Regions from separate parts of the Micromonospora sp. NPDC005367 genome, predicted to be linked through region 2. Evidence: predicted binding sites of a transcription regulator. Region 2 holds the regulator's gene; the other holds the start of a gene.
What was found. Region 2 encodes HrcA, which represses chaperone genes, less so after heat shock. Its sites were predicted from a motif close to GGTTNGCACNCTCNNNNNGAGNGTGCNAACC; they were not measured.
Positions count from the first base shown of each region.

Region 1: the regulator HrcA is predicted to act here: its motif matches at 4,477-4,507, upstream of groES (co-chaperone GroES).

Region 1 is NZ_JBEXFP010000046.1:4,892-16,766, forward strand. Features, by position in the region: gene ABZS42_RS25405 (WhiB family transcriptional regulator) at 73-492, shown strand; gene ABZS42_RS25410 (molybdopterin-dependent oxidoreductase) at 551-2,185, opposite strand; gene groL (chaperonin GroEL) at 2,311-3,957, opposite strand; gene groES (co-chaperone GroES) at 4,027-4,341, opposite strand; gene ABZS42_RS25425 (methyltransferase domain-containing protein) at 4,593-5,819, shown strand; gene ybaK (Cys-tRNA(Pro) deacylase) at 5,830-6,309, shown strand; gene ABZS42_RS25435 (sugar ABC transporter substrate-binding protein) at 6,546-7,643, shown strand; gene ABZS42_RS25440 (ATP-binding cassette domain-containing protein) at 7,766-8,590, shown strand; gene ABZS42_RS25445 (ABC transporter permease) at 8,587-9,846, shown strand; gene ABZS42_RS25450 (ROK family transcriptional regulator) at 9,869-11,050, shown strand; gene ABZS42_RS25455 (ABC transporter ATP-binding protein) at 11,068-11,875, opposite strand, start outside.
Region 2 is NZ_JBEXFP010000027.1:44,680-56,554, forward strand. Features, by position in the region: gene ABZS42_RS19585 (carbohydrate ABC transporter permease) at 1-374, shown strand, start outside; gene ABZS42_RS19590 (transcriptional regulator) at 396-710, opposite strand; gene ABZS42_RS19595 (hypothetical protein) at 707-1,186, opposite strand; gene ABZS42_RS19600 (MOSC domain-containing protein) at 1,308-1,946, shown strand; gene ABZS42_RS19605 (phytanoyl-CoA dioxygenase family protein) at 2,021-2,965, opposite strand; gene ABZS42_RS19610 (hypothetical protein) at 3,143-4,006, opposite strand; gene ABZS42_RS19615 (hypothetical protein) at 4,259-4,426, shown strand; gene ABZS42_RS19620 (enoyl-CoA hydratase family protein) at 4,449-5,234, opposite strand; gene hemW (radical SAM family heme chaperone HemW) at 5,254-6,477, shown strand; gene ABZS42_RS19630 (DUF4870 domain-containing protein) at 6,640-7,251, opposite strand; gene hrcA (heat-inducible transcriptional repressor HrcA) at 7,500-8,522, shown strand; gene dnaJ (molecular chaperone DnaJ) at 8,592-9,737, shown strand; gene ABZS42_RS19645 (16S rRNA (uracil(1498)-N(3))-methyltransferase) at 9,891-10,625, shown strand; gene ABZS42_RS19650 (SDR family oxidoreductase) at 10,653-11,414, opposite strand; gene ABZS42_RS19655 (histidine triad nucleotide-binding protein) at 11,507-11,866, shown strand; gene ABZS42_RS19660 (serine hydrolase domain-containing protein) at 11,863-11,875, shown strand, end outside.

The DNA of each region.
Region 1 (11,875 bases), on a different contig from region 2:
CGCCTGTGCGGCCCGCCGCCCGGAGGCCCGGCCATGATGATCTCGCGGTGCCGCGCGGGAGGAGGGGTGCTGATGTCGAACGTACGTAGACTGCCCGGACCCATCGTCGATCTCTGGGACTGGCAGCGGCTCGGCGCCTGCCGGGGACGGGACAGCGCCCAGTTCTTCCACCCGGACGGTGAACGGGGCTCGTCCCGGCTGCGCCGGGAGTCCGGCGCGAAGGCGGTCTGCCGTACCTGCCCGGTGCGGGCCGAATGCGCCGCGCACGCCCTGTCCGTACGCGAGCCGTACGGCGTCTGGGGTGGCTTCAGCGAGTCCGAACGCCTGCGGCTGCTCGCCACCGGTTGGGAGGACCTGGCCGACCGTCGGCGCACCCGAGTCGACCTCGCCCGGCTGGAGGCCCGGCTGGGCCGACCGCACAACTCGACCGAACACGTCGCCGCCAACCCCACCCCCAGCGCCGGCACCCCCACCGAACGCAAGGTCGCCTGATCCCGCCCCCAACCCCTCCCCGCCAACCTCGTGATCGACGCGGGGGGGTGGGGCGGGGTCAGCGGACGGTGACGCGGATGGTGTGCCAGCCGGTGGCGCCGTCGGGGACGACGTCCTGCCTGCGGTCGGTCTGCGTCTCACCGGTGGCATCCGTGGCCCGCACCTGGAGGCGGTGCGTCCCCGGTGTGGCCTCCCAACGCCACGACCACTGCACCCAGGTGTCCACGGAGACCGTGGGGGCCAGCTCCGCCTCCTGCCAGGGCCCGTCGTCGACGCGTACCTCGACGCGGCGGATCCCCCGGTGCTGAGCCCAGGCCACCCCGGCGACCATGACCGGGCCGGCGGTCAGCCGATTGCGCGGCCGAGGCGTGTCGATCCGCGACTGGGTCTTGATCGGACCCTGCGGCGACCAGCCCCGCGGCACCCAGTACGCGTCGAAGTCCGTGAAGCTGGTCAGCTCCAGCTCGGTCACCCACTTGCAGGCCGACACGTAGCCGTACAGGCCCGGCACGACCATCCGGACCGGGAACCCGTGCTCGACGGGCAGCGGCTCACCGTTCATCCCCACCGCCAGCAGCGCGTCCCGCCCGTCGCGCAGTGCCGCCGTCGGGGTGCCGCAGGTCCAGCCGTCGACCGAACGCCCGACCACCTGGTCGGCGCCCTCCTCCGGCTCGACCTCGTCCAGCAGGTCCCGGATCGGTACGCCGAGCCAGCGGGCGTTGCCGATCAGCTCCCCGCCGACCTCGTTCGAGACGCAGGCGAGGGTGACGTACCGCTCCACCATCGGCCGGGCGAGCAGATCCGCGAAGCTGAGCGTGATCGGGTTGCGTACCCGGCCGTGGATACGCAACTGCCAGGACTCCGGGTCGACCTGGGGCACCACCAGCGCGCTGTCGATCCGGTAGAAGCCGAAGTTCGAGCTGACGTACGGGGCGAGCTGGGGTAGCGACAGGTCGGCCCCGGCGGGCACCGCGGGGGCCGGGGAGGCCGGAGCGGGTAGCACCACGGCCTCGCGGGCCGCCGACACCCCGCGCCGGCCGGCCAGCCAGCGCCCGCCGAAGCCGGCCACGGCGGCGGTGCCGAGCAACACCCCGGCGCCGGTCAGGAACCGACGCCGGGACTCCGGGTCGGTCCTCTCAAGGGGCGCCGGCGCGGCTCCGGCCGACGGCTCGCCGGGAGGGGTGCGCGACGCGCCACCGGGACCGCCCGGGGTCGTGGACGGGAGGTGACCGCTGGGCGGGCTCCACGGCCACGGATCGAGTTCCAGCGGACCGGCGATGAAGGCCCAGAGCACCAGCGCGCCGAACCCGGCGCCGACCAGTGACGGCAGTGCGTCGCCGGCGTCCGCGCCGGCCCTGGTCAGGGCGGCGGCCACACCGAGCGCCCCGAAGGCCGCGACGCCCGTGAGGCCGACCGCGAGCCGGCGTACGGAGAGGACGCCGAGCAACGCGGCGATGGCGGCCAGCAGCACCGCCGTCCCGATCAGCAGGGCGATCTTGTCGTACGTGCCGAAGACGTCGATGGCGAACTGTTTGAGCGGTTCCGGCACCGTGTCGACGACCACTCCGCCGACCGCGACCAGCGGCGCCGACCGGGGGCCGGTCAGCACGGCCATCGCTTCGGCCACGCCGATCGCCACGGCGGCGGAGGTGATCCCGGCCAGTGCCCCGAACCGGGGGGTGGTGGTGCTCATCGGCCCAGTGTTTCCGATCAACCGGGCCGGCCGGTAGTGACGTCAGCGTCTCGTAAGAGCCACCACGAACGCGTCGGGGCACACCGCCGGATGACGGTGTGCCCCGACCGGGCGTACGACGTGGGTCAGAAGCCCGGGCCGTGCTGGTGGCCGTGGCCGTGCGAGTGACCGTGCCCACCGGCGGCGGCCGGCTCCGGCTCGGCCGGCTTCTCCACCACGAGGCTCTCCGTGGTGAGCAGCAGGCCGGCGATGGAGGCGGCGTTGGTGACCGCGTTGCGGGTGACCTTGACCGGGTCCAGGATGCCGGACTTGACCAGGTCGACGTACTCGCCGGTGGCGGCGTTCAGGCCGTTGCCCCACTCGGCGGCGGCGACCTTCTGCGCCACCACGTAGCCGTCGTGGCCGGCGTTCTCGGCGATCCAGCGCAGCGGCTCGACGAGCGCCTTGCGGACGATCGAGACACCGACCTTCTCGTCACCGGTGTAGCCGAGGTCGTCGGCGAGCGCCGGCAGGACCTGCGCCAGGGCGGCGCCACCGCCGGGCACCGTACCCTCCTCGACCGCGGCCTTGGTCGCCGCGATGGCGTCCTCGATGCGGTGCTTGCGCTCCTTCATCTCGACCTCGGTCGCGCCGCCGGCCTTGATGACCGCGATGCCGCCCGACAGCTTCGCCAGCCGCTCGGCGAGCTTCTCCCGGTCCCACTCGGAGTCCGAGGCCTCGATCTCCTTGCGGATCTGAGCCACCCGGTCGGCGACGTCGGCAGCCTGGCCGCCACCGTCCACGATCGTGGTGTTGTCCTTGTCGACCACGACGCGCCGGGCGGAACCCAGCACCTCCAGGCCGACCTGGTCGAGCTTGTAGCCCAGCTCCGGGGCGACCAGCTCGGCGCCGGTCAGGATCGCCATGTCCTGGAGCATCGCCTTGCGGCGGTCACCGAAGCCGGGCGCCTTGACCGCGCAGACCTTCAGGGTCTTGCGGATGGAGTTGACGACCAGGGTCGAGAGCGCCTGGCCCTCGACGTCCTCGGCGATGATCAGCAGCGGCTTGCTGTTCTGGAGGACCTTCTCCAGCAACGGCAGCAGCTCCTCGATCGCCGAGATCTTCTGCGTGGTGATCAGGACGTACGCGTCCTCGAGGACCGCCTCCTGCGACTCCGCGTCGGTGACGAAGTGCGGGGAGACGAAACCCTTGTCGAACTGGAGACCCTCGGTCACCTCCAGCTCGGTGGCGAGGGTCGAGCCCTCCTCGACGGTGATGACACCGTCACGGCCGACCCGCTCCATCGCCTCGGCGATCATGTCGCCGATCGTGGAGTCCTGCGCGGAGACCGTCGCGACGTGCGCGATCGCCTCCTTGCCGGACACCTCGACGGCCCGGGCCAGCAGGGCCTCGGAGACCTTGGCGCTGGCCGCGTCGACGCCACGCTTCAGGCCGGTCGGGCTGGCCCCGGCCGCCACGTTGCGCAGGCCCTCGCGCACCATCGCCTGGGCCAGCACGGTCGCGGTGGTGGTCCCGTCGCCGGCGACGTCGTTGGTCTTGGTCGCCACCTCCTTGACCAGCTGCGCGCCGAGGTTCTCGTACGGGTTGGTGAGCTCGATCTCCTTGGCGATGGTCACACCATCGTTGGTGATCGTGGGCGCACCAAACTTCTTGTCCAGGACGACGTTGCGCCCGCGCGGGCCGAGGGTGACCTTGACCGCGTCCGCGAGGGCGTTGACACCGTGCTCCAGCAGGTGTCGGGCGTCGTCCGAGAAGCTCAGGATCTTCGCCATGAATGTCCCTTCAAGCGGCGTTGCCCCGGCCCGGCGAACCGGACCGGGGCAACGACACTGATCGGTTGCTTACTTCTCGATGACCGCGAGGACGTCGCGGGCGGAGAGCACCAGGTACTCCTCGCCGGCGTACTTGACCTCGGTGCCGCCGTACTTCGAGTAGAGGACGGTGTCGCCGACCTTGACGTCGATCGGCACACGGTTGCCCTTGTCGTCGATCCGGCCGGGACCCACAGCGAGGACGGTGCCCTCCTGCGGCTTCTCCTTGGCGGTGTCGGGGATCACGATGCCCGACGCCGTGGTGGTCTCAGCCTCGTTCGCCTGGACCACGATGCGGTCCTCAAGCGGCTTGATCGCAACCTTGGTCGCGGTAGTCACGGGCATACCCTCCTGGGGTACTGGTTTCTGTGCTGGTCAGCAGGGCCGACCAGCGTCAATCTGCCACATGCCACCGGGCGGGGCCGTCGTCGCGGGTGCCGGTCCGCCTGGCGTTCAGCACTCGGGTCGGAGTGACCCGGGAGCTGGCACCCTCAGGTTGAGAGTGCTAATCGCAGGTTATTCCGTGGCTAGCACTCCGTCAAGGAGAGTGCCAACCCGCCGGGCGGCGCGTCGAGGTCGGCCACCACAATGACCGGGTGGATCTCGATCAGCTGGCCGCCCTGCGTACCGCCGAGGGTGCCGCCGCGCTGGACGCGGCGGCCCGGGTGACCGGCGGCGACCCGCTGGCCGCCGCATCCGCCCTCCGCGCGGCCGGGGTGCCGGCCGGGCTCGCGGCGGCCGCGCTGACCCAGGCCGAGTTGCGGCGGCGGGCGACTGCCAAGTTCGGGCCGACCGCCGCCGGGATGTTCCTCACCCGCGCCGGCCTCGAGCAGGCCACCCGGGGCGTGGTCGCGGCGCGCCGCGCCGCGCGGCTGCGGGCCGCCGGGGTACGCACGCTGGCCGACCTCGGTTGCGGACTGGGCGCGGACGCGCTCGCCGCCGCCCGGGCCGGCATCCGGGTGTACGGGGTGGAGGCCGACCCGCTGACCGCCGCGATGGCCGCCGCCAACGCCGAGGCCGCCGGGCTGGCCGACCTCTTCACCGTGGAGTGCGGCGACGCGACGGCGTTCGACGTGAGCCGGGTCGAGGCGGTCTTCTGCGATCCGGCCCGGCGCGCCGGCGGCACCGGCCGGCGGATCTTCGACCCGAACGCGTACTCGCCTCCCTGGGACTTCGTGACGCGGCTCGCCGAGCGGACGCCGCGGACCGTGGTGAAGGTCGCTCCCGGGATCGACCACGGGCTGATCCCGGCCGGCGCCGAGGCGGAATGGGTCAGCGTCGACGGCGACCTGGTCGAGGCGGCGCTCTGGTGCGGCGAACTCGCCGAGGTCCCCCGCCGCGCCACGCTGCTGAGCGAGAAGGAGGCGACCCCGGTCGACGCTTCCGGCCGTGGCCGGGGCGCCGCCGGGCAGCTGACGGGCGCCGGTGACCGGGAGGCGGACGTCGGCCCGGTACGCCGGTTCCTGCACGACCCCGACCCGGCGGTCGTTCGGGCGCACCTGGTCGCCGAGCTGTCCGACGAGCTGGACGCCAGCCTCGCCGACCCGGCCATCGCCTACCTGTACGCGGACACCCCGACGCTGGGCCCGTACGCCCGCTGCCTGGAGATCACCGACGTGCTGCCGTTCTCGTTGAAACGGCTGCGTGCGTTCCTGCGGGAGCGGCGTGTGGGCCGGGTGGAGATCCTCAAGCGCGGCTCGGCGCTGACCCCGGAGCAGCTCCGGCGGGACCTGCGGCTGGCCGGCGACGCGGCGGCGAGCCTCGTGCTCACCCGGATCGCCGGCGCGCCGACCGTGCTGGTCTGCCGGCCGGTGCAGGACTAGATTCCCGATCGTGGCGGGACAGGGCACACCGGCGACGGCGCTGCTGACGAAGCGGAAGGTCGCGCACAGCACCCACCCGTACGACGTGAGCCCGGACGCGCCCAACTACGGCGCGCTGGTCGCGGCGGCGCTGGGCGTACCTCCGGAGCGGGTGTTCAAGACCCTGGTCACCGTGATCGACGGCGCGCTCGCCGTGGCGGTGGTGCCGGTCACCGGGGAGCTGGACCTGAAGGCCCTCGCTGCGGCGGTCGGCGGCAAGCGGGCCACGCTCGCCGACCGGGCGGCCGCCGAGCGGGCCACCGGCTACGTCCGGGGCGGCATCAGTCCGCTCGGCCAACGCAAGCGGCTGCCCACCGTGCTCGACTCCTCCGCGCTGGGCTTCCCCACGATCTACGTCTCGGCGGGCCGTCGCGGGCTTCAGCTCCAGCTCACCCCGGCCGATCTGGTGGCACTGACCGAGGCACGCACCGCGCCGCTCGCCGCCGGTTGACCGATCGCGCGCCGGAACGGGTCCGCCGCGTCCACGGCACCGGTGGACCGGCTCCTCGCACCCCCGAGCGGTTGAAGCGCTCCCAACCCTGGTGACCGCGGGCGGGCCTGCGTTGCCGAATTGTTACTGCCCGCAACAAAATCAGTCCATCGACACCCTTGTGTCGGGCCTCACATGCGCCATACGTTGCCGGGCACAACAAAACAACACCCCCCCACCCCGAAAGGACCCTGCACATGCGTAAAGGGCTCCTCACCTTCGCCACCGTGGGTCTGCTGGCGACGGGTAGCTTGGCCGCCTGCGGCGACAACTCCGGCGGGGACGACCAGGCCGGCTCCGGCCAGACCCCGAAGATCGGCGTGATCCTGCCCGACAGCAAGTCCTCCGCCCGCTGGGAGGGCGCCGACCGCAAGTTCCTGGAGGAGGCCTTCAAGGCCGCCAACGTCGAGTACGACATCCAGAACGCCCAGGGCGACAAGACCCAGTTCCAGACCATCGCCGACCAGATGATCACCAGTGGCGTGACCGTGCTGATGATCGTCAACCTCGACTCCGGCACCGGCAAGGCAGTGCTCGACAAGGCGAAGTCCCAGGGTGTGGCCACCATCGACTACGACCGGCTCACCCTCGGCGGCTCGGCCGAGTACTACGTCAGCTTCGACAATGTCGCAGTGGGCAAGCTCCAGGGCGAGGGCCTGGTCAAGTGCCTCACCGACAAGGGCGTCAAGAACCCCGCGGTCGCCTACCTCAACGGCTCGCCGACCGACAACAACGCGACGCTGTTCAAGAGCGGGTACGACTCGGTGCTCAAGCCGAAGTTCGACTCGAAGGAGTACACGAAGGCCGCCGACGACGCCGTGCCGGACTGGGACAACGCCCAGGCCACCACGATCTTCGAGCAGCAGCTCACCAAGACCGGCGGCAAGATCGACGGAGTGCTCGCCGCGAACGACGGGCTGGGCAACGCGGCCATCTCCATCCTGAAGAAGAACGGGCTCAACGGACGGGTACCGGTCACCGGCCAGGACGCCACCCCGGAGGGTCTGCAGAACATCCTCGCCGGCGACCAGTGCATGACCGTCTACAAGGCGGTGAAGGAGGAGGCGAACGCCGCCTCCGACCTGGCCATCGGGCTCGCCAAGGGTGAGCGCAAGGAGACCGGCCAGACGGTGAAGGACCCGGAGGGTGGCCGGGACGTCCCGTCCGTGCTGCTGAACCCGAAGGCGATCTACAAGGAGAACGTCAAGGACGTCATCGACGACGGCTACGTCACCAAGGACGAGGTCTGCACCGAGGCGTACGCCAAGTTCTGCACCGACGCCGGCATCAGCTGACCTGACGCCGTACCCGCCGAGGCGCAACCGCCGCCCGGCACGGGAGTCGCCTCCCGTGCCGGGCGGCATCCGCCGGACGGGCTGAGGAGATCCTGCTGCCGTCCATCCAAAGGAGACACCCCGTGCCCGCAACTCCCCTGCTGGAGCTACGTGGGATCGACAAGAGTTTCGGTCCCGTCCAGGTTCTGCACGACGTCGCCTTCGCCGCCCACGCCGGCGAGGTGACCGCGCTCGTCGGTGACAACGGCGCCGGCAAGTCGACCCTGGTCAAGTGCATCAGCGGCATCCACCCGACCGACGCCGGCGAGTTCCTCTTCGACGGCCGGCCGGCGGCGATCCACAGCCCCCGGGACGCCGCCGCCCTCGGCATCGAGGTCGTCTACCAGGACCTTGCGCTCTGCGACAACCTCGACATCGTGCAGAACATGTTCCTCGGCCGGGAGAAGCTCAACGGCATCGTCCTCGACGAGCCGACCATGGAGCAGATGGCGGCCGAGACGCTGGCCGGTCTCTCCGTACGCACGGTGAAGTCGTTGCGGCAGCACGTCTCCAGCCTCTCCGGCGGGCAGCGCCAGACGGTGGCGATCGCCAAGGCGGTGCTCTGGAACAGCCGTCTCGTCGTCCTGGACGAGCCGACCGCCGCGCTCGGCGTGGCGCAGACCGCGCAGGTGCTCGAACTGGTCCGCCGGCTCGCCGACAACGGTCTGGCGGTCGTGCTCATCTCGCACAACATGAACGACGTCTTCGCCGTCTCCGACCGGATCGCAGCCCTCTACCTCGGTCAGATGGTCGCCCAGGTGAAGACCACCGACATCACCCACGCCCAGGTGGTCGAGCTGATCACCGCCGGCCGCTCCGGCGGGCTCGGTCTCACCGCCGAGCCGGGCCAGGGCCGCAACGGCACCGACGGACGGCCGGCCGGCAAGACCGCAGGAGGCGACCGATGACCACCACAGCCGTAGAGCAGCAGGGTCCGGCGGCCGTCACGCCGGCGCCGACCGTCGCGGGTCACGCGCGCAACTACTGGAGCCGGGTACGCGGCGGCGACATCGGTGGGCTGCCCGCGGTCCTCGGGCTGATCGTGCTCTGCACGATCTTCTCGATCGCCCGCCCGTCGTTCCTCACCGCCGGCAACTTCGCCAACCTACTCACCCAGGGCGCGGCGACCACGCTGATCGCGATGGGGCTGATCTTCGTCCTGCTGCTGGGCGAGATCGACCTCTCCGCCGGCTTCGCCAGCGGCGTCTGCGCGGCCGTACTGGCCAACGTGGTGACGGTGCTCGGCTACCCGTGGTACGTCGCGGTGCTCGCCGCGGTCGTCACCGGCGTGGTCATCGGTACCGTGCTCGGTTTCCTGGTCGCCAAGATCGGCATTCCGTCCTTCGTGGTCACCCTCGCCGGGTTCCTGGCATTCCAGGGCATCGCGTTGATGCTCATGGAGGAGGGCAAGAACATCGCCGTCCGGGACGAGGTGCTGGTGGCCATCGCCAACCGCAACCTGACCCCGCCGCTCGGCTGGCTGCTCGCGCTCGTGGCGGTCATCGGGTACGGGGTCACGCAGCTGTTGCGGCAGCGCAGCCGGGCCGCCCGCGGGCTGGTCACCGACCCGATCGCGGTGGTCCTCGCCCGGATCGGCGGCCTGGCGCTGATCCTCGGCGTGGCGGTCTTCATCCTCAACCTGGAGCGCAGCCGCAACGTGCTGATCACCTCGCTCAAGGGCGTGCCGATCGTGGTGCCGATCGTCGCGGTGCTACTGGTGCTCTGGACCTTCGTGCTCCAGCGCACCCGCTACGGCCGGCACATCTACGCCGTGGGCGGCAACCGGGAGGCCGCCCGGCGGGCCGGCATCGACGTCGACCGGATCCGCATCTCGGTCTTCGTGATCTGCTCCTCGATGGCGGCCGTCGGCGGCATCGTGGCGGCCAGCCGGGCGAACTCGGTGGATCCGAACACCGGTGGCAGCAGCGTCCTGCTCTACGCGGTGGGGGCGGCGGTGATCGGCGGCACCAGCCTCTTCGGTGGCAAGGGCCGGGTGCTCGACGCGGTGCTCGGCGGCGCGGTGATCGCTGTCATCGACAACGGCATGGGCCTCATGGGGTACAGCTCGGGCGTCAAGTACGCGCTCACCGGCGTGGTGCTGCTGCTCGCCGCGACCGTGGACGCATTCTCCCGCCGCCGCTCCGCCACGACCGGCACCCGCTGACCCCGCACCACCGGAGCGCCACATGCCCCCAGGACCGAGCCAGGACGAGATCCGTCGGCAGAACCTCGGTGCCCTGCTGCGTCACGTCCACGTCCACGGGGCGACCTCGCGTGCCGAGCTGACCACCGCGCTCGGGCTGAACCGCAGCACCATCGGCGCGCTGACCGCCGACCTCGCCGCAGCGGGGCTGGTCAGCGAGGGCGCGCCGAAGGAGACCGGCCGGGCCGGGCGACCGTCGCCGGTCGTCCGGCCCGAGTCGAACCGGATCCACGCGTACGCGTACAGCATCGAGGTGGACCGGCTGCGGGCCGCCCGCGTCGGTCTCGGTGGCGTGGTGCTCGACCGCCGGGAGCTGGACCGGCCCCGTGGCCTGCTCGCCGCGGAGGCCGCGCCGCTGCTCGCCGGCGCGGTCAAGGAGATGCAGCAGCACGTGCGGGCCGATGCGGTCTGCGTCGGTACCGGCCTGGCGGTCTGCGGCATGGTCCGTCGCGACGACGGCCTGGTCCGGCTCGCCCCCACCACGGGCTGGGTGGACGAACCGATCGGCGCGGCGCTCAGCGCCGAACTGGGCATCGACGCGCCGATCACGGTCGGCAACGTGGCCGACGTGGCCGCCTCCGCGGAGCACGCGCGGGGCGTCGCCGCCGGCTGCGACAACGTCGTCTACCTCTACGGTGACGTCGGCGTGGGCGCCGGCATCATCGCCGGCGGCCGGCGGGTGACCGGACACGGCGGGTACGGCGGCGAGGTCGGGCACATGAAGGTGGTCCGCGACGGCGCGCGCTGCGAGTGCGGCTCGCGGGGCTGCTGGGAGACCCTGGTCGGCGAGCACGGGCTGCTGCGCAACGCCGGCCGCTCCGACGCGCAGGGGCGGGAGGCGCTGCTGGCCGTCTTCGACGCGGCCGACCGCGGCGACGCCCGGGCCGGTGCGGCGGTGCGTCAGGCCGGCGACTGGCTCGGCTTCGGCGTGGCGAACCTGGTGAACATCTTCAACCCGGAGATGGTCATCTTCGGCGGGACCCTGCGGGACCTCTACCTCGCGGCGGCCGCCCAGACCCGCAGCCGCCTCAACGCCAACGCGCTGACGGCCTGCCTGGAGCACGTGCGGCTGCGTACCCCGAAACTGGGCGACGACGCCGCCCTCGTCGGCGCCGCCGAGCTGGCCTTCGAACGGCTGCTCGCCGACCCGCTCGACATCGGCTGACGCCTGCGGGAGGGAGGCTAGGGGGTGCCGTGCCAGGAGTGCCAGAGGGCGGCGTACGAGCCGTCGGCGGCGACCAGTTCGTCGTGCGAGCCGAGCTCGGTGATCCGCCCGTTTTCGACCACGGCTACCCGGTCCGCGTCGTGCGCGGAGAAGAGCCGGTGCGCGATGGCGATCACCGTCCGTCCCGCCAGCACGGCGGCCAGAGACCGCTCCAACTCGCGGGCGGCACGCGGATCGATCAACGAGGTCGCCTCGTCCAGCACCAGCGTGTGCGGGTCGGCGAGCACGAGCCGGGCCAGCGCCAGCTGCTGCGCCTGCGCCGGGGAGAGCGGATGCCCGCCCGAGCCGACCGGCGTGTCCAGCCCCTCCGGCAGCGCCTGCGCCCAGTCCAGCGCGGCCACCGCCGACAACGCCGCCCGTACGTCCGCGTCGGTGGCCGCCGGCCGCACCATCGCCACGTTCTCGCGGAGCGTACCGATGAAGACGTGATGCTCCTGGGTGACCAGCGCGACGTGCGAGCGCAGCTCACTGAGCGGCAGCGTGTCCAGCGGGCGGCCGGCCACGGTGACCGTGCCGCCGTGCGGGGTGTGCACCCCGGCCAGCAGCCGGCCGAGGGTCGACTTGCCGGCACCGGACGGGCCCACGACGGCCAGCTTCTCCCCCGGTTCGGGCACCAGGGTCACGCCGTGCAGCACGTCCCGCCCCGCGCGGTACGCGTACCGCACGTTCCGGGCGATCAGCCGCCGGTTTCCGCCGACGCTCTCCTCCGGGCCGCCGGCTGTCGCGGCGCCCGACCCGGCGCGAGCCCCGGTCGGGGCGGCAGTG
Region 2 (11,875 bases):
CCGTCTGGATGCTGCGCGGCTTCGTCGCCGCGGTGCCGAAGGAGTTGGAGGAGGCGGCGGCGATCGACGGGGCGAGCCGGGCCCAGACGTTCCGGCGGATCCTCTTCCCGCTGGTGGCTCCCGGCCTGGTGGCGACGAGCATCTTCTCCTTCATCACCGCCTGGAACGAGCTGATCTTCGCGCTCACCTTCATCAACGACCAGAACCGGTACACGCTGCCCGTGGCCATGACGTTCTTCTTCGGGCGTGACGACACCGCCTGGGGACCGTTGATGGCGGCGTCCACTCTGTTCACCCTGCCGGTGATCATCTTCTTCCTGCTGGTGCAGCGGCGGATGGTCTCCGGGTTGGTCGCCGGAGCCGTGAAGGGCTGAGCCCGTTCGTGGCCGGGCGCCTCAGGTGCCCGGCAGCACGCTGGTGCCGGCCTGCGCCACGATCTGCTGCAACGCCGCCACATGTCCGTCGAACGCGGCACGTCCGCGTCGGCTCAGCTTGACCGAGGTGCGCGGCCGCTTGCCCACGAAGCTCTTGCGCACCTCGACATAGTCGGCCTGTTCCAGGGTGCTGATCTGCTTGGACAGCGCCGAGTCCGAGAGCCCGAGATGGTCCCGGAGGTAGCGGAACTCGGCCCAGTCGGTGGCGGCGAGCAGGCTGACCAGGGAGAGTCGGGTGGGCGCGTGGATCAGCTCGTCGAACCGGGGTGCGCTCACCGCCGGCCACCGATCGGCCGGGCGGACATCAGGCGGCGAAGGTACGCCATCAGCGGCCGTCCGGTCGCCGTCATCGCGCCCGCCGTGACGGCCGCGCCGAGCGTCGCCGGCCAATCCAGCCCCGCCGACTCCGCAGCGAATCCGGTGACCAGACCGAGGGCGATCAGGCAGAGCACGTAGACCATGATGGCGGCCACCCCGCGTACGCCCAGCAGGGCGGTGCGCACCTGCGCCCGGTGCCGCCGCACGACCCAGGCGACCAGGGCACCGAGGCCGAGGGCGTACCCGACGGATCCGACGGCGACGACCCAAGGCCGGTCCGTCTCGACGGCGGCCGTGAAGGCCACGATCAGGCCACCCAGCGTTGGCCAGTACCAGGCGGGGACGAGCGTTGCAGTGACCGCCTGTTCGCGCCGCGCGCGGATCTCGGCTAGCGCGTCGGTGGCCGCGGCGGGGGAGATGGCCGGCTCGGACACGATGTCCTCCTTGAGGTCGAGGAAAGTGCTTGCCTGCAGGGAAAGCATATCCTGTCTTTCCCTACAGGCAAGCACTTTCCTCGATAGAGAACTCGGCGTCTGGTCCACTAGGCTGACTGCCATGACGGGCAGAGTCGCGTCGGTGAACCTCGGTGTGGTCACCGAGGCCGAGTGGGCGGGCGACCCGAGCGGTCGCAGCGGCATCGACAAACGGCCGGTGGACGGCCCGGTGCTGTTCCGCGTCGACGGTGTGGCCGGCGACTTCATCGGCGAGCGAGCCCACCACGGCGGCGCGGACCAGGCGGTCTACGCGTACGCCGAGGAGGACGCCGCCTGGTGGGCGGGCGAGTTGGGGCGTGACATCCGACCCGGCGGCTTCGGCGAGAACCTCACCACGTACGCGGTGGACGTGACGGGGGCGGTGATCGGCGAGCAGTGGCAGATCGGATCCGCCCTGCTCCAGGTGACCAAGCCGCGCACGCCGTGTACCACCTTCGCCGGCTTCTGGGGCGTACCGGATCTGATCAAGCGGTTCACGGTCCGCGCGCTGCCCGGCGCCTACCTGCGGGTGCTGCGCGAGGGGGAGGTGGGCCCGGGTGACCCGGTCGAGGTGGTGGAGCGGCCCACGCACGGGGTGACCATCGGTGAGGTCTTCCGGGCCACCAGCCTGGAGCCGGAGTTGCTGCCCCGGCTGCTGGACGCGCCGGACCTGCCGGAGTCGATCCGGGAGAACGTGCGTCGCCGGCTCGCCGTGCGGTGAGCGTCCGGCGGGAGATGTGACGAAGGGCCCCCGGCCGTACGCGAGGCGACGGCGGGGGGCCCTTCGCTAGCAGGTCAGCGCAGCCAGGGGACGCTGCGGTCGAGCAGACCGCGCTCCTTCAGCTCCTTGCGCAGCGGGATCTCGTCGTCGACGTACCCGTCCCAGTTGATGCCCCAGTAGTTGGCGGTGTGGGTGCCCTCACCGATCAGCTGGCGCTGAACGGGGGTGCGGTTGCGGTACCACTCGCCGTTGACGTCGGGGTGCAGCTCGTCCAGCGGGCGGATCCATCGGTAGGTGTAGCCCACGAAGAGCATCTTGCGGGTGATGTTCGACAGGTTCGTCGACCGGGAGTGCCACTGGCGGCGGTCGAAGATGAACGCGTCGCCCGGGTTGGCGGTGATCTCCACCGTGCCCTCCGGGTCGGGGTTGTGCACGCTGAGGTCCTTGGGCCGGTCCAGCGAGTTCCACAGGTGGCTGCCCGGGATGACCTTCGTGGCGCCGCGCCCGGTCTCCGAGAGGTCGGAGAGCACGTAGGCGACCTTCAGCGAGAACATCGGCCGGGGCAGGTTCGGGTCCATGGTCTCCGGGTCGGAGTTCTGCCGGTACCCGTCCTGGTGCCAGCCCCAGTACGGCTTCTCCGGCTCCAGCGCCGGCGGGGTCACGTCCAGGTGGTTGTGGTGGGTGTAGATGTTCCACCCGGCCAGGCCCCACATGTAGGGGAAGGCGATCGGGTGGGTGAGCAGTTCGCCGAAGAGCTCGTCGCGCTCGAGGAAGCCGAGAAGGTGCAGGGTGCCGTCCTTCTTGGTGTTGCCCTTGGCCTTCTCCTCGGCGTAGACGCGGTCGACCGCCTCTTCGAGCGCTGCCCGGTGGTCCTCCGTCAGGACATTGCGCAGCAGGAGGAAGCCCTGCTCGTGGAACTCCTTGCGGTCTACGTCACTGATCGGTTCGTAACCGGTCCGGCCGTCGTAGTCGAACGCCACGTCGTACCCCTCCAGAGAGGCGAAAGATTTTCTTGGCACAGGGCGCCGATCGTAGCGCGGTAAGCCGTGAACTGGGGGGGCGGAAGGCCCGGATTCTCCGGAGTTGGGCGATGCGCGATGACGTGGTCACCTGGCGTGACGAAAGCCGAGCCATAGGCGACAGTTTGAGTAGTTGGCCGGATTGTGCGGTGACCGAAGGTGCAAAAAACCATTCGATCAATCGTCGGCGAAGACCTCCGCCACGACCCGGGCGCCGGCCTGCGGACTCCCGGCCACCTCGATCCACTTCCCGTCGCGGGCGGTCCACTCCAGGTCTCCGAAACGTACCCGCTTCACCCCGTGGTCCTGGGCGTGCGAGACGAGCCAGTGCGCGTACCGCCAGCCGTCACGTTGGTCGGCCGTCGCCAGGCTGAGCCCGGTCAACTCCGCCGGGGCGGCTCTGCCGACGACGCCCCAGTCCAGCTCCAGGTTGCGGGTCAGCGCGGCCGCCGCAGCGGCGCCACGCATCACCGGCGTCCGCCCGACCGTGCAGGCCACGGCCCGCGTCGCGTCGCCGAGCAGGGCCCGGGTCAGCACCGCCGACTCGTCGGCCCACTTCTGGTAGGCCTCGGGGAACGCCGAACGCTGCACTCGCTGGGCGGCGTCGGTGACCCGCATCCGCTCCCAGCCGCGGACCTTCTTCAGTGCCGCGTAGAACCGTTTGGCCGCGTACCGCGGGTCACTGAGCTGTGTGGGGTCGCCCCAACCCTGGCTGGGGCGCTGCTGGAAAAGGCCGATCGAGTCCCGGTCGCCATCCGGGAGGTTGTGCAGGCCGGACTCCTGGTAGGCGGTCGCCAGCGCCACCACCACGCCCCGCTCCGGCATGCCCTGCTGCGCGCCGATCGCCGCGATGGTCGCCGCGTTGGCCATCTGGTCGGCGTCGAGCACCACCCGGCCGTCGGCCTGCACCGTGCAGGTTCGGCCGGCCAGGGGAAGGCGCAACTCACTCCCGAGCTGTCGGACGAGCACCACGACAACCACCACGGCGAGCAGGGCGAGGACCACGCCACCCGCCACCACGGTCCGAGTTCGCACCCACACCCCCTGTTCGGCAGTCCGACAAGCGTACGTCCGGCGTAGGCCCGGCCGGGCTGTCTGACCGGTTCAGGTCGACCCGGCCCGGCCCGCCCGGACCGGATGTTCCCGCCCCGGCTGCGGTCTCACCTGCCCGCTTCGCCCCCTCGTCCGGTGTCGTTCCGTTGACGACAGGCGTTACGGGCCGGCAGGCGGCGCCCGTTGCGAGATCCGCCCGCACTCTGGCAGAGCACGGTACGTGGCCCTGGCCGGTCTGTCATGGGCGTCACCGTGGAGAAGCACTGCTGGCTGCGGCGCCTGGTCCAGTTGGCGAACACCAAGCGCGTGCTCGTGGAGGGACTGGGCGTCAGCCTCGGCATCTACCGGGACGAGGCCCAGCGGGAGCGGGTGTTCCAGGCTGCCGTCAAGGGCCTCGCGGCCCGTTGAGCGGTGCCCGTCGGCTGCCCGGTCAGCTCTCCGCCGGCACCCACCGTGCCGGCCGCTTCTCCCGGAAGGCCGACACGCCCTCCCGCCCCTCGTCGGAGAGGAAGTAGCCGGTCGACAGCGCGGCCAGGTCGGCGATCTCGGCCGGCAGGTCGGCGGCCGCGGGGCGGCGCAGCAGCTGCTTCGCCCCGGCCAGGGCTCCCGGCGCGCCTCGCACCAGCGAGGCGCAGTACCGCTGCACCGCGGCGTCCAGCCCGTCGGCCGGCACCGCGGCGGTCACCAGCCCGATCTCGGCGGCCCGCCGGCCGTCGAAGGTGTCCCCGGTCAGGTAGAGCTCGGCAGCCGCGCGCGGGTGCAGCCGGGGCAGCACCGTCGCCGAGATCACCGCGGGGATCACCCCGAGCCGCACCTCGGTGAACGCGAAGGTGGCCTCCTCGGCGCAGACCGCCAGGTCGGCGGCCGCGATCAGCCCGAGGCCACCGGCGCGGGCCGGCCCCGCCACTCGGGCGAGCACCGGCTTCGGGCACTCCCAGACCGCCGCCAGCACGTCGCCGAGCATCCCGGCCGGCACCGTCCCGCTGGCGTACGCGGCGGCGGTCTCCTTCAGGTCGGCGCCCGAGCAGAAGATCGGCCCGGTGTGGTCGAGCACGACGACCCGGACCGCGTCGTCGGCGACCGCGTCGGCCAGACCGGCGAGCAGTTGCGTCATCAGCGGGGTGGAGAGCGCGTTGCGGTTGTGCGGGCTGTCGAGGGTGAGGGTGGTCACCCCACGGGCCGTGGCGACCCGCACGAGCGCGTCGGGAGAGGTCATGCCGGGCACACTAGTGGCCATGCCCGGCGTCCTTCCAGATGGCGAACCCGTACCGGCCGACGGTTCGCTGCCCGCCAGCGCGACCCGCGAGGTCGGCGCGCGCGGATTCGGCGTGTACGTCCACGTGCCGTTCTGCGCGAGCCGCTGCGGCTACTGCGACTTCAACACGTACACCGCCGCCGAACTCGGTGGGGGCGCCACCCGCGAGGGGTACGCCGACACCGTCCTGGCCGAGCTCCGGCTCGCTGCCCGGGTGCTCGGCGACAACCCGCCCCCGCGGGTCGACACCGTCTTCGTGGGCGGGGGCACCCCCACCCTGCTGCCCGCCGACGACCTGGCCCGGATCCTGGACGCCGTCGACCGCGCCTGGGGGCTCGCTGCCGACGCCGAGGTGACCACCGAGGCCAACCCGGAGTCGGTCACGCCCGAGTCGCTCAAGGCGCTGCGGGCGGCCGGCTACACCCGGATCTCGCTGGGCATGCAGTCCGCCTCGCCCGGGGTGCTGGCGATCCTCGACCGCAAGCACAGCGCGGGCCGGGCCAGCGCCGCCGCCGCCGAGGCGCGCGACGCCGGGTTCGACCACGTGAACCTCGACCTGATCTACGGCACGCCGGGGGAGCGGGCCGAGGACTTCGCCCGCTCGCTGGACGAGGTGGTCGCCGCCGGTGCCGACCACGTCAGCGCGTACGCCCTGATCGTGGAGGACGGGACCCGGCTCGCCGCCCGGATGCGCCGCGGCGAGTTGCCGTACCCCGACGACGACGTGGCCGCCGACCGCTACCTGGCCGCGCAGGAGGCGCTCGGCGCGGCAGGTTTCTCCTGGTACGAGGTCTCCAACTGGGCCCGTACGCCCGCCGCCCGCTGCCGCCACAACCTGCTCTACTGGTCCGGCGGGGACTGGTGGGGGCTCGGGCCGGGCGCGCACAGCCACGTGGGCGGGGTGCGCTGGTGGAACGTCAAGCACCCGTCGACGTACGCGCAGCGCCTCGCGGAGGGACGGTCGCCCGGCCTGGCCCGCGAGGTGCTCACCGCCGACGAGGCGCACATGGAGGACGTGATGCTACGGCTGCGCCTCGCCAGCGGGCTGCCGCTCGACGTGCTGGACGACACGGGGCGGGCCGGCGCTGAGCGGGCGCACGCCGCCGGCCTGCTGGCCCCGGACGAGTACGCGGCCGGCCGCGCGGTGCTCACCCTGCGCGGCCGGCTACTCGCCGACGCTGTCGTACGGGACCTGCTGGCCTAGTCGACGGCCGGGTCGCATTCCGGCCGCGGCCGTACACCTGCCGGGCCGCACCACGGCCGGGCCGGACGTGGCGCGGGCGGTGCCCGAACCGGAACGGGGCGTGGCGCGTCCGCCGGTGCGCTGTCGGTGCCCGGGCCGACCGGGGGAGCGGTCGGCCAGGGGTCACTTGATGAAGCTCGCGGACATCGGATAGCGGTAACTGTTGCCCTCGTTGGCCCGCATGCCGGCGATCACGCCGAACACGATCTGGATCACCACGACGGCCACGCTGGGCAGGAAGAACAGGCACCAGCTGATGAACAGCAGCACGAAGGCGATGCCGGACCAGAGGAGCTGGAAGTTGAGCGCCGCGAGCGCGTGCGCCCGCGCGGCCGGGGACTGCTGCCCGCGCACCAGGTAGGCGATCAGCGGGGCGACGAAGCCGAGCGGCCCGAAGCTGATCAGCGCGCCGACCGCCCCGCCGAAGTGGGCGACCAGCGCCCAGGTCTTGTCCTCGTTGCCGGCGTAGCCGGCCGGCGGGCCGTAGCTGCCCCCGGTCGGATAGCCGGCGCCCGGCGGTGGATAGCCGCCTGGCGGGACGCCGCCGGGCGGAGGCGGGTAGCCGCCGGGCGGGGGATAGCCACCGGGCGGGGGATAGCCACCCGGCCCGGGTGCCCCGGACAGTGGTGCGGTGGGCTCGTTCTCAGCGGACGGGCCGGGAGTTGCCGGCGGCGGGGTCGGGTCCGGGCGGTCGCCCGGGTCGCCCGCGCCGGGAGGGCGAGGTGGTTCAGTCATGAACGTCACGGTAGGGGTCGCCGACAACGACGCGCCAGAGCGGCGCGGAGGGGCCACCTCGATCGATCCGTCGAGCGTCGCCGGACAGCCGCGGCCCTGACGCGGGCAGGACCCGCACCCGTGGTCCGTCCTTGATCATCGCGTTGGCGGGCCTGCCGACGTAGACTGGCACTCGCTACAGTCGAGTGCCAGGAACGCCGTGTGTGGCGCAGAACGCCGGCGGCCGATGCGCGTAGGAGGTGGGGAGGATGGGTCTCGACGACCGCAAGCTCGCCGTGCTCCGCGCCATTGTCGAGGACTACGTCGCCACGCAGGAGCCGGTCGGAAGCCGGGCGCTGGTCGAGCGACACCAGCTCGGTGTCTCCCCGGCGACGGTTCGCAACGACATGGCGGTGCTCGAGGAAGAGGGCTACATCCGGCAGCCGCACACCAGCGCCGGCCGGGTGCCCACCGACCGCGGCTACCGGCTCTTCGTGGACCGGCTGTCCCGGGTCAAGCCGCTCAGCCCGGCCGAGCGCCGGGCCATCGAGCGTTTCCTGCTCGGCGCCGTCGACCTGGACGACGTGGTGCACCGCACCGTCCGGCTGCTGGCCCAGCTGACCCGGCAGGTCGCCGTCGTGCAGTACCCGAGCCTGGCCCGGTCGTCCGTCCGGCACCTGGAGCTGGTGCCGATCTCCACCACCCGGCTGATGCTGGTCATGATCGCCGACACCGGGCGGGTCGAGCAGCGACTCGTGGAGATGCCGGGGCCGATCCCGGCGGACGACGTCACCGACCTGCGACGGCTGGTCAACGAGAAGCTGGTCGACACGCGGCTGTCGGAGACACCCCCGCTGGTGCAGGCGCTGGTCGACGAGGTCAGCCCCGACCTGCGTCCGGCCATGGCCACCCTCTCCAGCGTGCTGCTGGAGACGCTGGTCGAGCGGCACGAGGAGCGGATCGCGCTGGCCGGCACGGCCAACCTGACCCGCGGCGGGCTGCTCGACTTCCAGGGCTCGCTACGCCCGATCCTCGAGGCTCTCGAGGAGGAGGTGGTTCTGCTGAAGCTGATCGGCGAGGTCGAGGAGAGCTCGATGCGGGTGCGCATCGGCGACGAGAACGAGATCGACAATCTCCGCGCCGCCTCGGTGGTGAGCACCGGCTACGGCCCGGGTTCGACGATCGTGGGTGGCCTCGGCGTGCTCGGGCCGACCCGGATGGACTACCCCAGCACCATCGCCACGGTGCGCGCCGTGGCACGCTACGTGGGCGATCTGCTGGCCCAGAACTAGGCAGTACCGTCCGGCCGGATCCGGTCGGCGGCCGGCGCAACGCAAACGAACATGAGGACACGGAACGCAGTGGCCAGGGACTACTACGGCATTCTCGGCGTGAGCCGGGACGCCTCCGACGACGAGATCAAGCGCGCCTACCGCAAGCTCGCGCGCCAGTTCCACCCGGATGTCAATCCGGACCCGGAGGCACAGGAGAAGTTCAAGGACATCAACGCCGCGTACGAGGTCCTCTCGGACGACCGGAAACGGCAGATCGTCGATCTCGGCGGCGACCCCCTCGCGCCTGGGGGCGGCGGCGCCGGTGGCCCGGGTGGTGCCGGTGGGGCGGGCCCGTTCGTCGGCTTCCAGGACATCATGGACGCCTTCTTCGGCGGTGCCGCCGGCGGATCGCGGGGGCCTCGGCCACGTACCCGGCCGGGCGCCGACGCGATCCTGCGGCTGGAGTTGGACCTGCACGAGACGGCGTTCGGCGTCGAGGCGCCGATCACCGTCGACACCGCAGTCCTCTGCACCACCTGCTCGGGCGCCGGCACTGCGGCGGGCACCCACCTCGCCACCTGTGAGGCATGCGGTGGCCGCGGCGAGGTGCAGTCCGTACAGCGCACCTTTCTCGGCCAGGTGGTCTCCGCCCGGCCGTGCACCGTCTGCCAGGGCTACGGCACGACCGTCCCGCACCCCTGCCCGACCTGCGCGGGTGACGGCCGGGTGCGTACCCGCCGCTCGCTGACCGTGAAGATCCCGGCGGGCGTCGAGGACGGCATGCGGATCCGCCTCGCCCAGCAGGGCGAGGTCGGCCCCGGCGGCGGCACCGCCGGTGACCTCTACGTGGAGATCCACGAGCGTCCCCACGACGTCTACTCCCGCAAGGGCGACGACCTGCACTGCCGGGTCACCGTGCCGATGACCGCGGCGGCGCTCGGCACCCGGCTGATCATCAAGACGCTGGACAGCGAGGAAACCGTCGACGTCAAGGCCGGTACCCAGCCGGGCAGCACGCTGCGGCTACGCGCCCGCGGCGTGCCGCACCTGCGCGGCACCGGCCGGGGCGACCTCTACGTGCACCTCGACGTGCGTACGCCCAGCAAGCTCGACCCCGAACAGGAGCGGATGCTGCGGGAGTTCGCGAAGACCCGGGGCGAGGAGGTCGCCGAGCTGAGCAAGCAGGGTGGCTTCTTCTCCCGGATGCGCGACGCCTTCAACGGTCACGTCTGACGCTTCGGCCGGCCCCCGTCCGGGCACGGTCGGGCGCCGGCGGGGTCTGGGACGCCCGGCCGGCCTGGCGGTGCGTCCCCTCCGTCAGCCGGCCGGGGCTGAGCCGGCCGGCTGGCCGTTCCGGCCGATGCCGGGGCGGTTAGCCTGTTGACCGTGTCCGCCCCGCTCTTCCTCATCGAGTCGCTGCCCACCGCCGACACGCTGACCCTCGACGGCCCCGAGGGCCACCACGCGGCCACCGTGCAGCGGCTGCGGGTGGGCGAGGAACTACTGCTCGCCGACGGCGAGGGCGGCACCGCCACCGCCGTGGTCACGGCCGTCGGCCGGGGCAGCCTGGAACTCGACGTGACCTCCCGGGGGTACGTCGACGCGTCCGTCCCGCGACTGGTCGTGGTGCAGGGGATCGCCAAGGGGGACCGGGGCGAGTTGGCGGTGCAGGCGATGACCGAGGTCGGGGTGGACGAGATCGTGCCCTGGGCGGCGTCCCGCTCGGTGGCGCAGTGGCGCGGTGACCGGGGCGTACGGGCGCGGGAGAAGTGGGTCGCGACCGCCCGGGAGGCGGCCAAGCAGGCCCGGCGTTCGTGGCTGCCGGTGGTGACCGGGTCCCCGGACGAGTCGACCAACCAGGTCGCCCGGCGCATCGGCGGGTCCGCCGCCGCGTTCGTGTTGCACGAGGAGGCCGACGAGCGGCTCAGCACCGTGGACCTTCCCGACGCCGGCGAGATCGTGCTGGTGGTCGGCCCGGAGGGCGGCATCGCCCCGGCCGAGGTGGACGCGTTCGCCGCCGCCGGTGCCCGCCCCGTACGCCTCGGCCCCTCCGTGCTGCGCACCTCGACGGCCGGGGTCGCCGCCCTCGTCGTCCTCGCCACCCGCCTCTCCCGCTGGTGACACCCGCGCCCTGAGCCGGGGCGGGAGTCAGCTGCGCAGGTAGGAGGCGCCGTTCAGATCGACGATGGTGCCCGTCGCCCACTCGGCCTCCGGAGAGGCGAGCCAGTGCACCGCGGCGGCGATCTCCTCGGGGCGGGCGACCCGGTTGAAGGGGCTCTGCGCCCGTACCGCCACGCCGCGCTCAGCCTTCAGGTGCTCGTTGGTCATGTCGGTCTCCACGAAGCCGGGCGCGACCGTGGCCACCGCGATGCCGTACGGCGCGAGCGCCACGGCCAGCGACTGACCCGCCGCGTTCAAGCCCGCCTTGCTCGCCCCGTACGCCGGGTTCGCCGGCTCACCGCGGAACGCGCCCCGGGAGGAGACGTTGACGATCCGGCCGCCCCGGTCGCGCATGTGCTGGGCGGCGCACCAGGCGGCGTTGGCCGCGCCGAACAGGTTCGTGTCCAGCACCTCACGCCAGCGCTGCCGCCACTGCTCGTAGGTGCTCTCGAAGACCGGGTGCGGCGGGTCGGCGGGTCCGAAGGTGCCCGCGTTGTTGACCAGCACGTCCAGCCCGCCGAGCAGGCCCGCCGCCTCGTCCACCATCGCCCGGACCGCGTCCGGGTCGGCGAGGTCGGCCCGCACCACCACGTGTCCCTCGCCGGGCAGTTGCGCCCGCAGCTCCTCGGCCAGCTCCGCGGAGTCCCGGTGGTGGATCGCCACCCGGTCACCGCCGGCCGCGAAGGCCTTCACCACCGCCCGCCCGATGCCGCGCGAGCCCCCCGTCACCAGTACCGCCCGTGAAGTCACGCGGCCATCCTGCCGCACCTGCCGCCGGGGGCGAGAAGCGGTCCTTCCCATAGCAGAGGCATTGACACCGGGCCCTTCCTTACACTGCCCGGATGGGATCAGACTGCCTGTTCTGCCGCATCGTCGCCGGGGAGATCCCGGCCACCGTCGTCCGGGAGACCCCCGACACCCTCGCCTTCCGCGACATCAACCCGAAGGCGCCGGTGCACGTGCTGGTGATCCCCAAGGAGCACTACGCCGATGTCGCGACGCTCGCCCAGGGCGACCCGGCGCTCGCCGGTGAGGTGCTCGCCACGGCGGCCGCGATCGCCGACGACGAGGGCCTGCTCGGTGACGGTTTCCGGCTGATGTTCAACACCGGGGCGTACGGCGGCCAGGAGGTCTTCCACGTGCACGCGCATCTGTTCGGTGGGGCGCCGCTCGGCCCGATGCTCGCCCGGGACCTGGTATGAGCGAGGTGA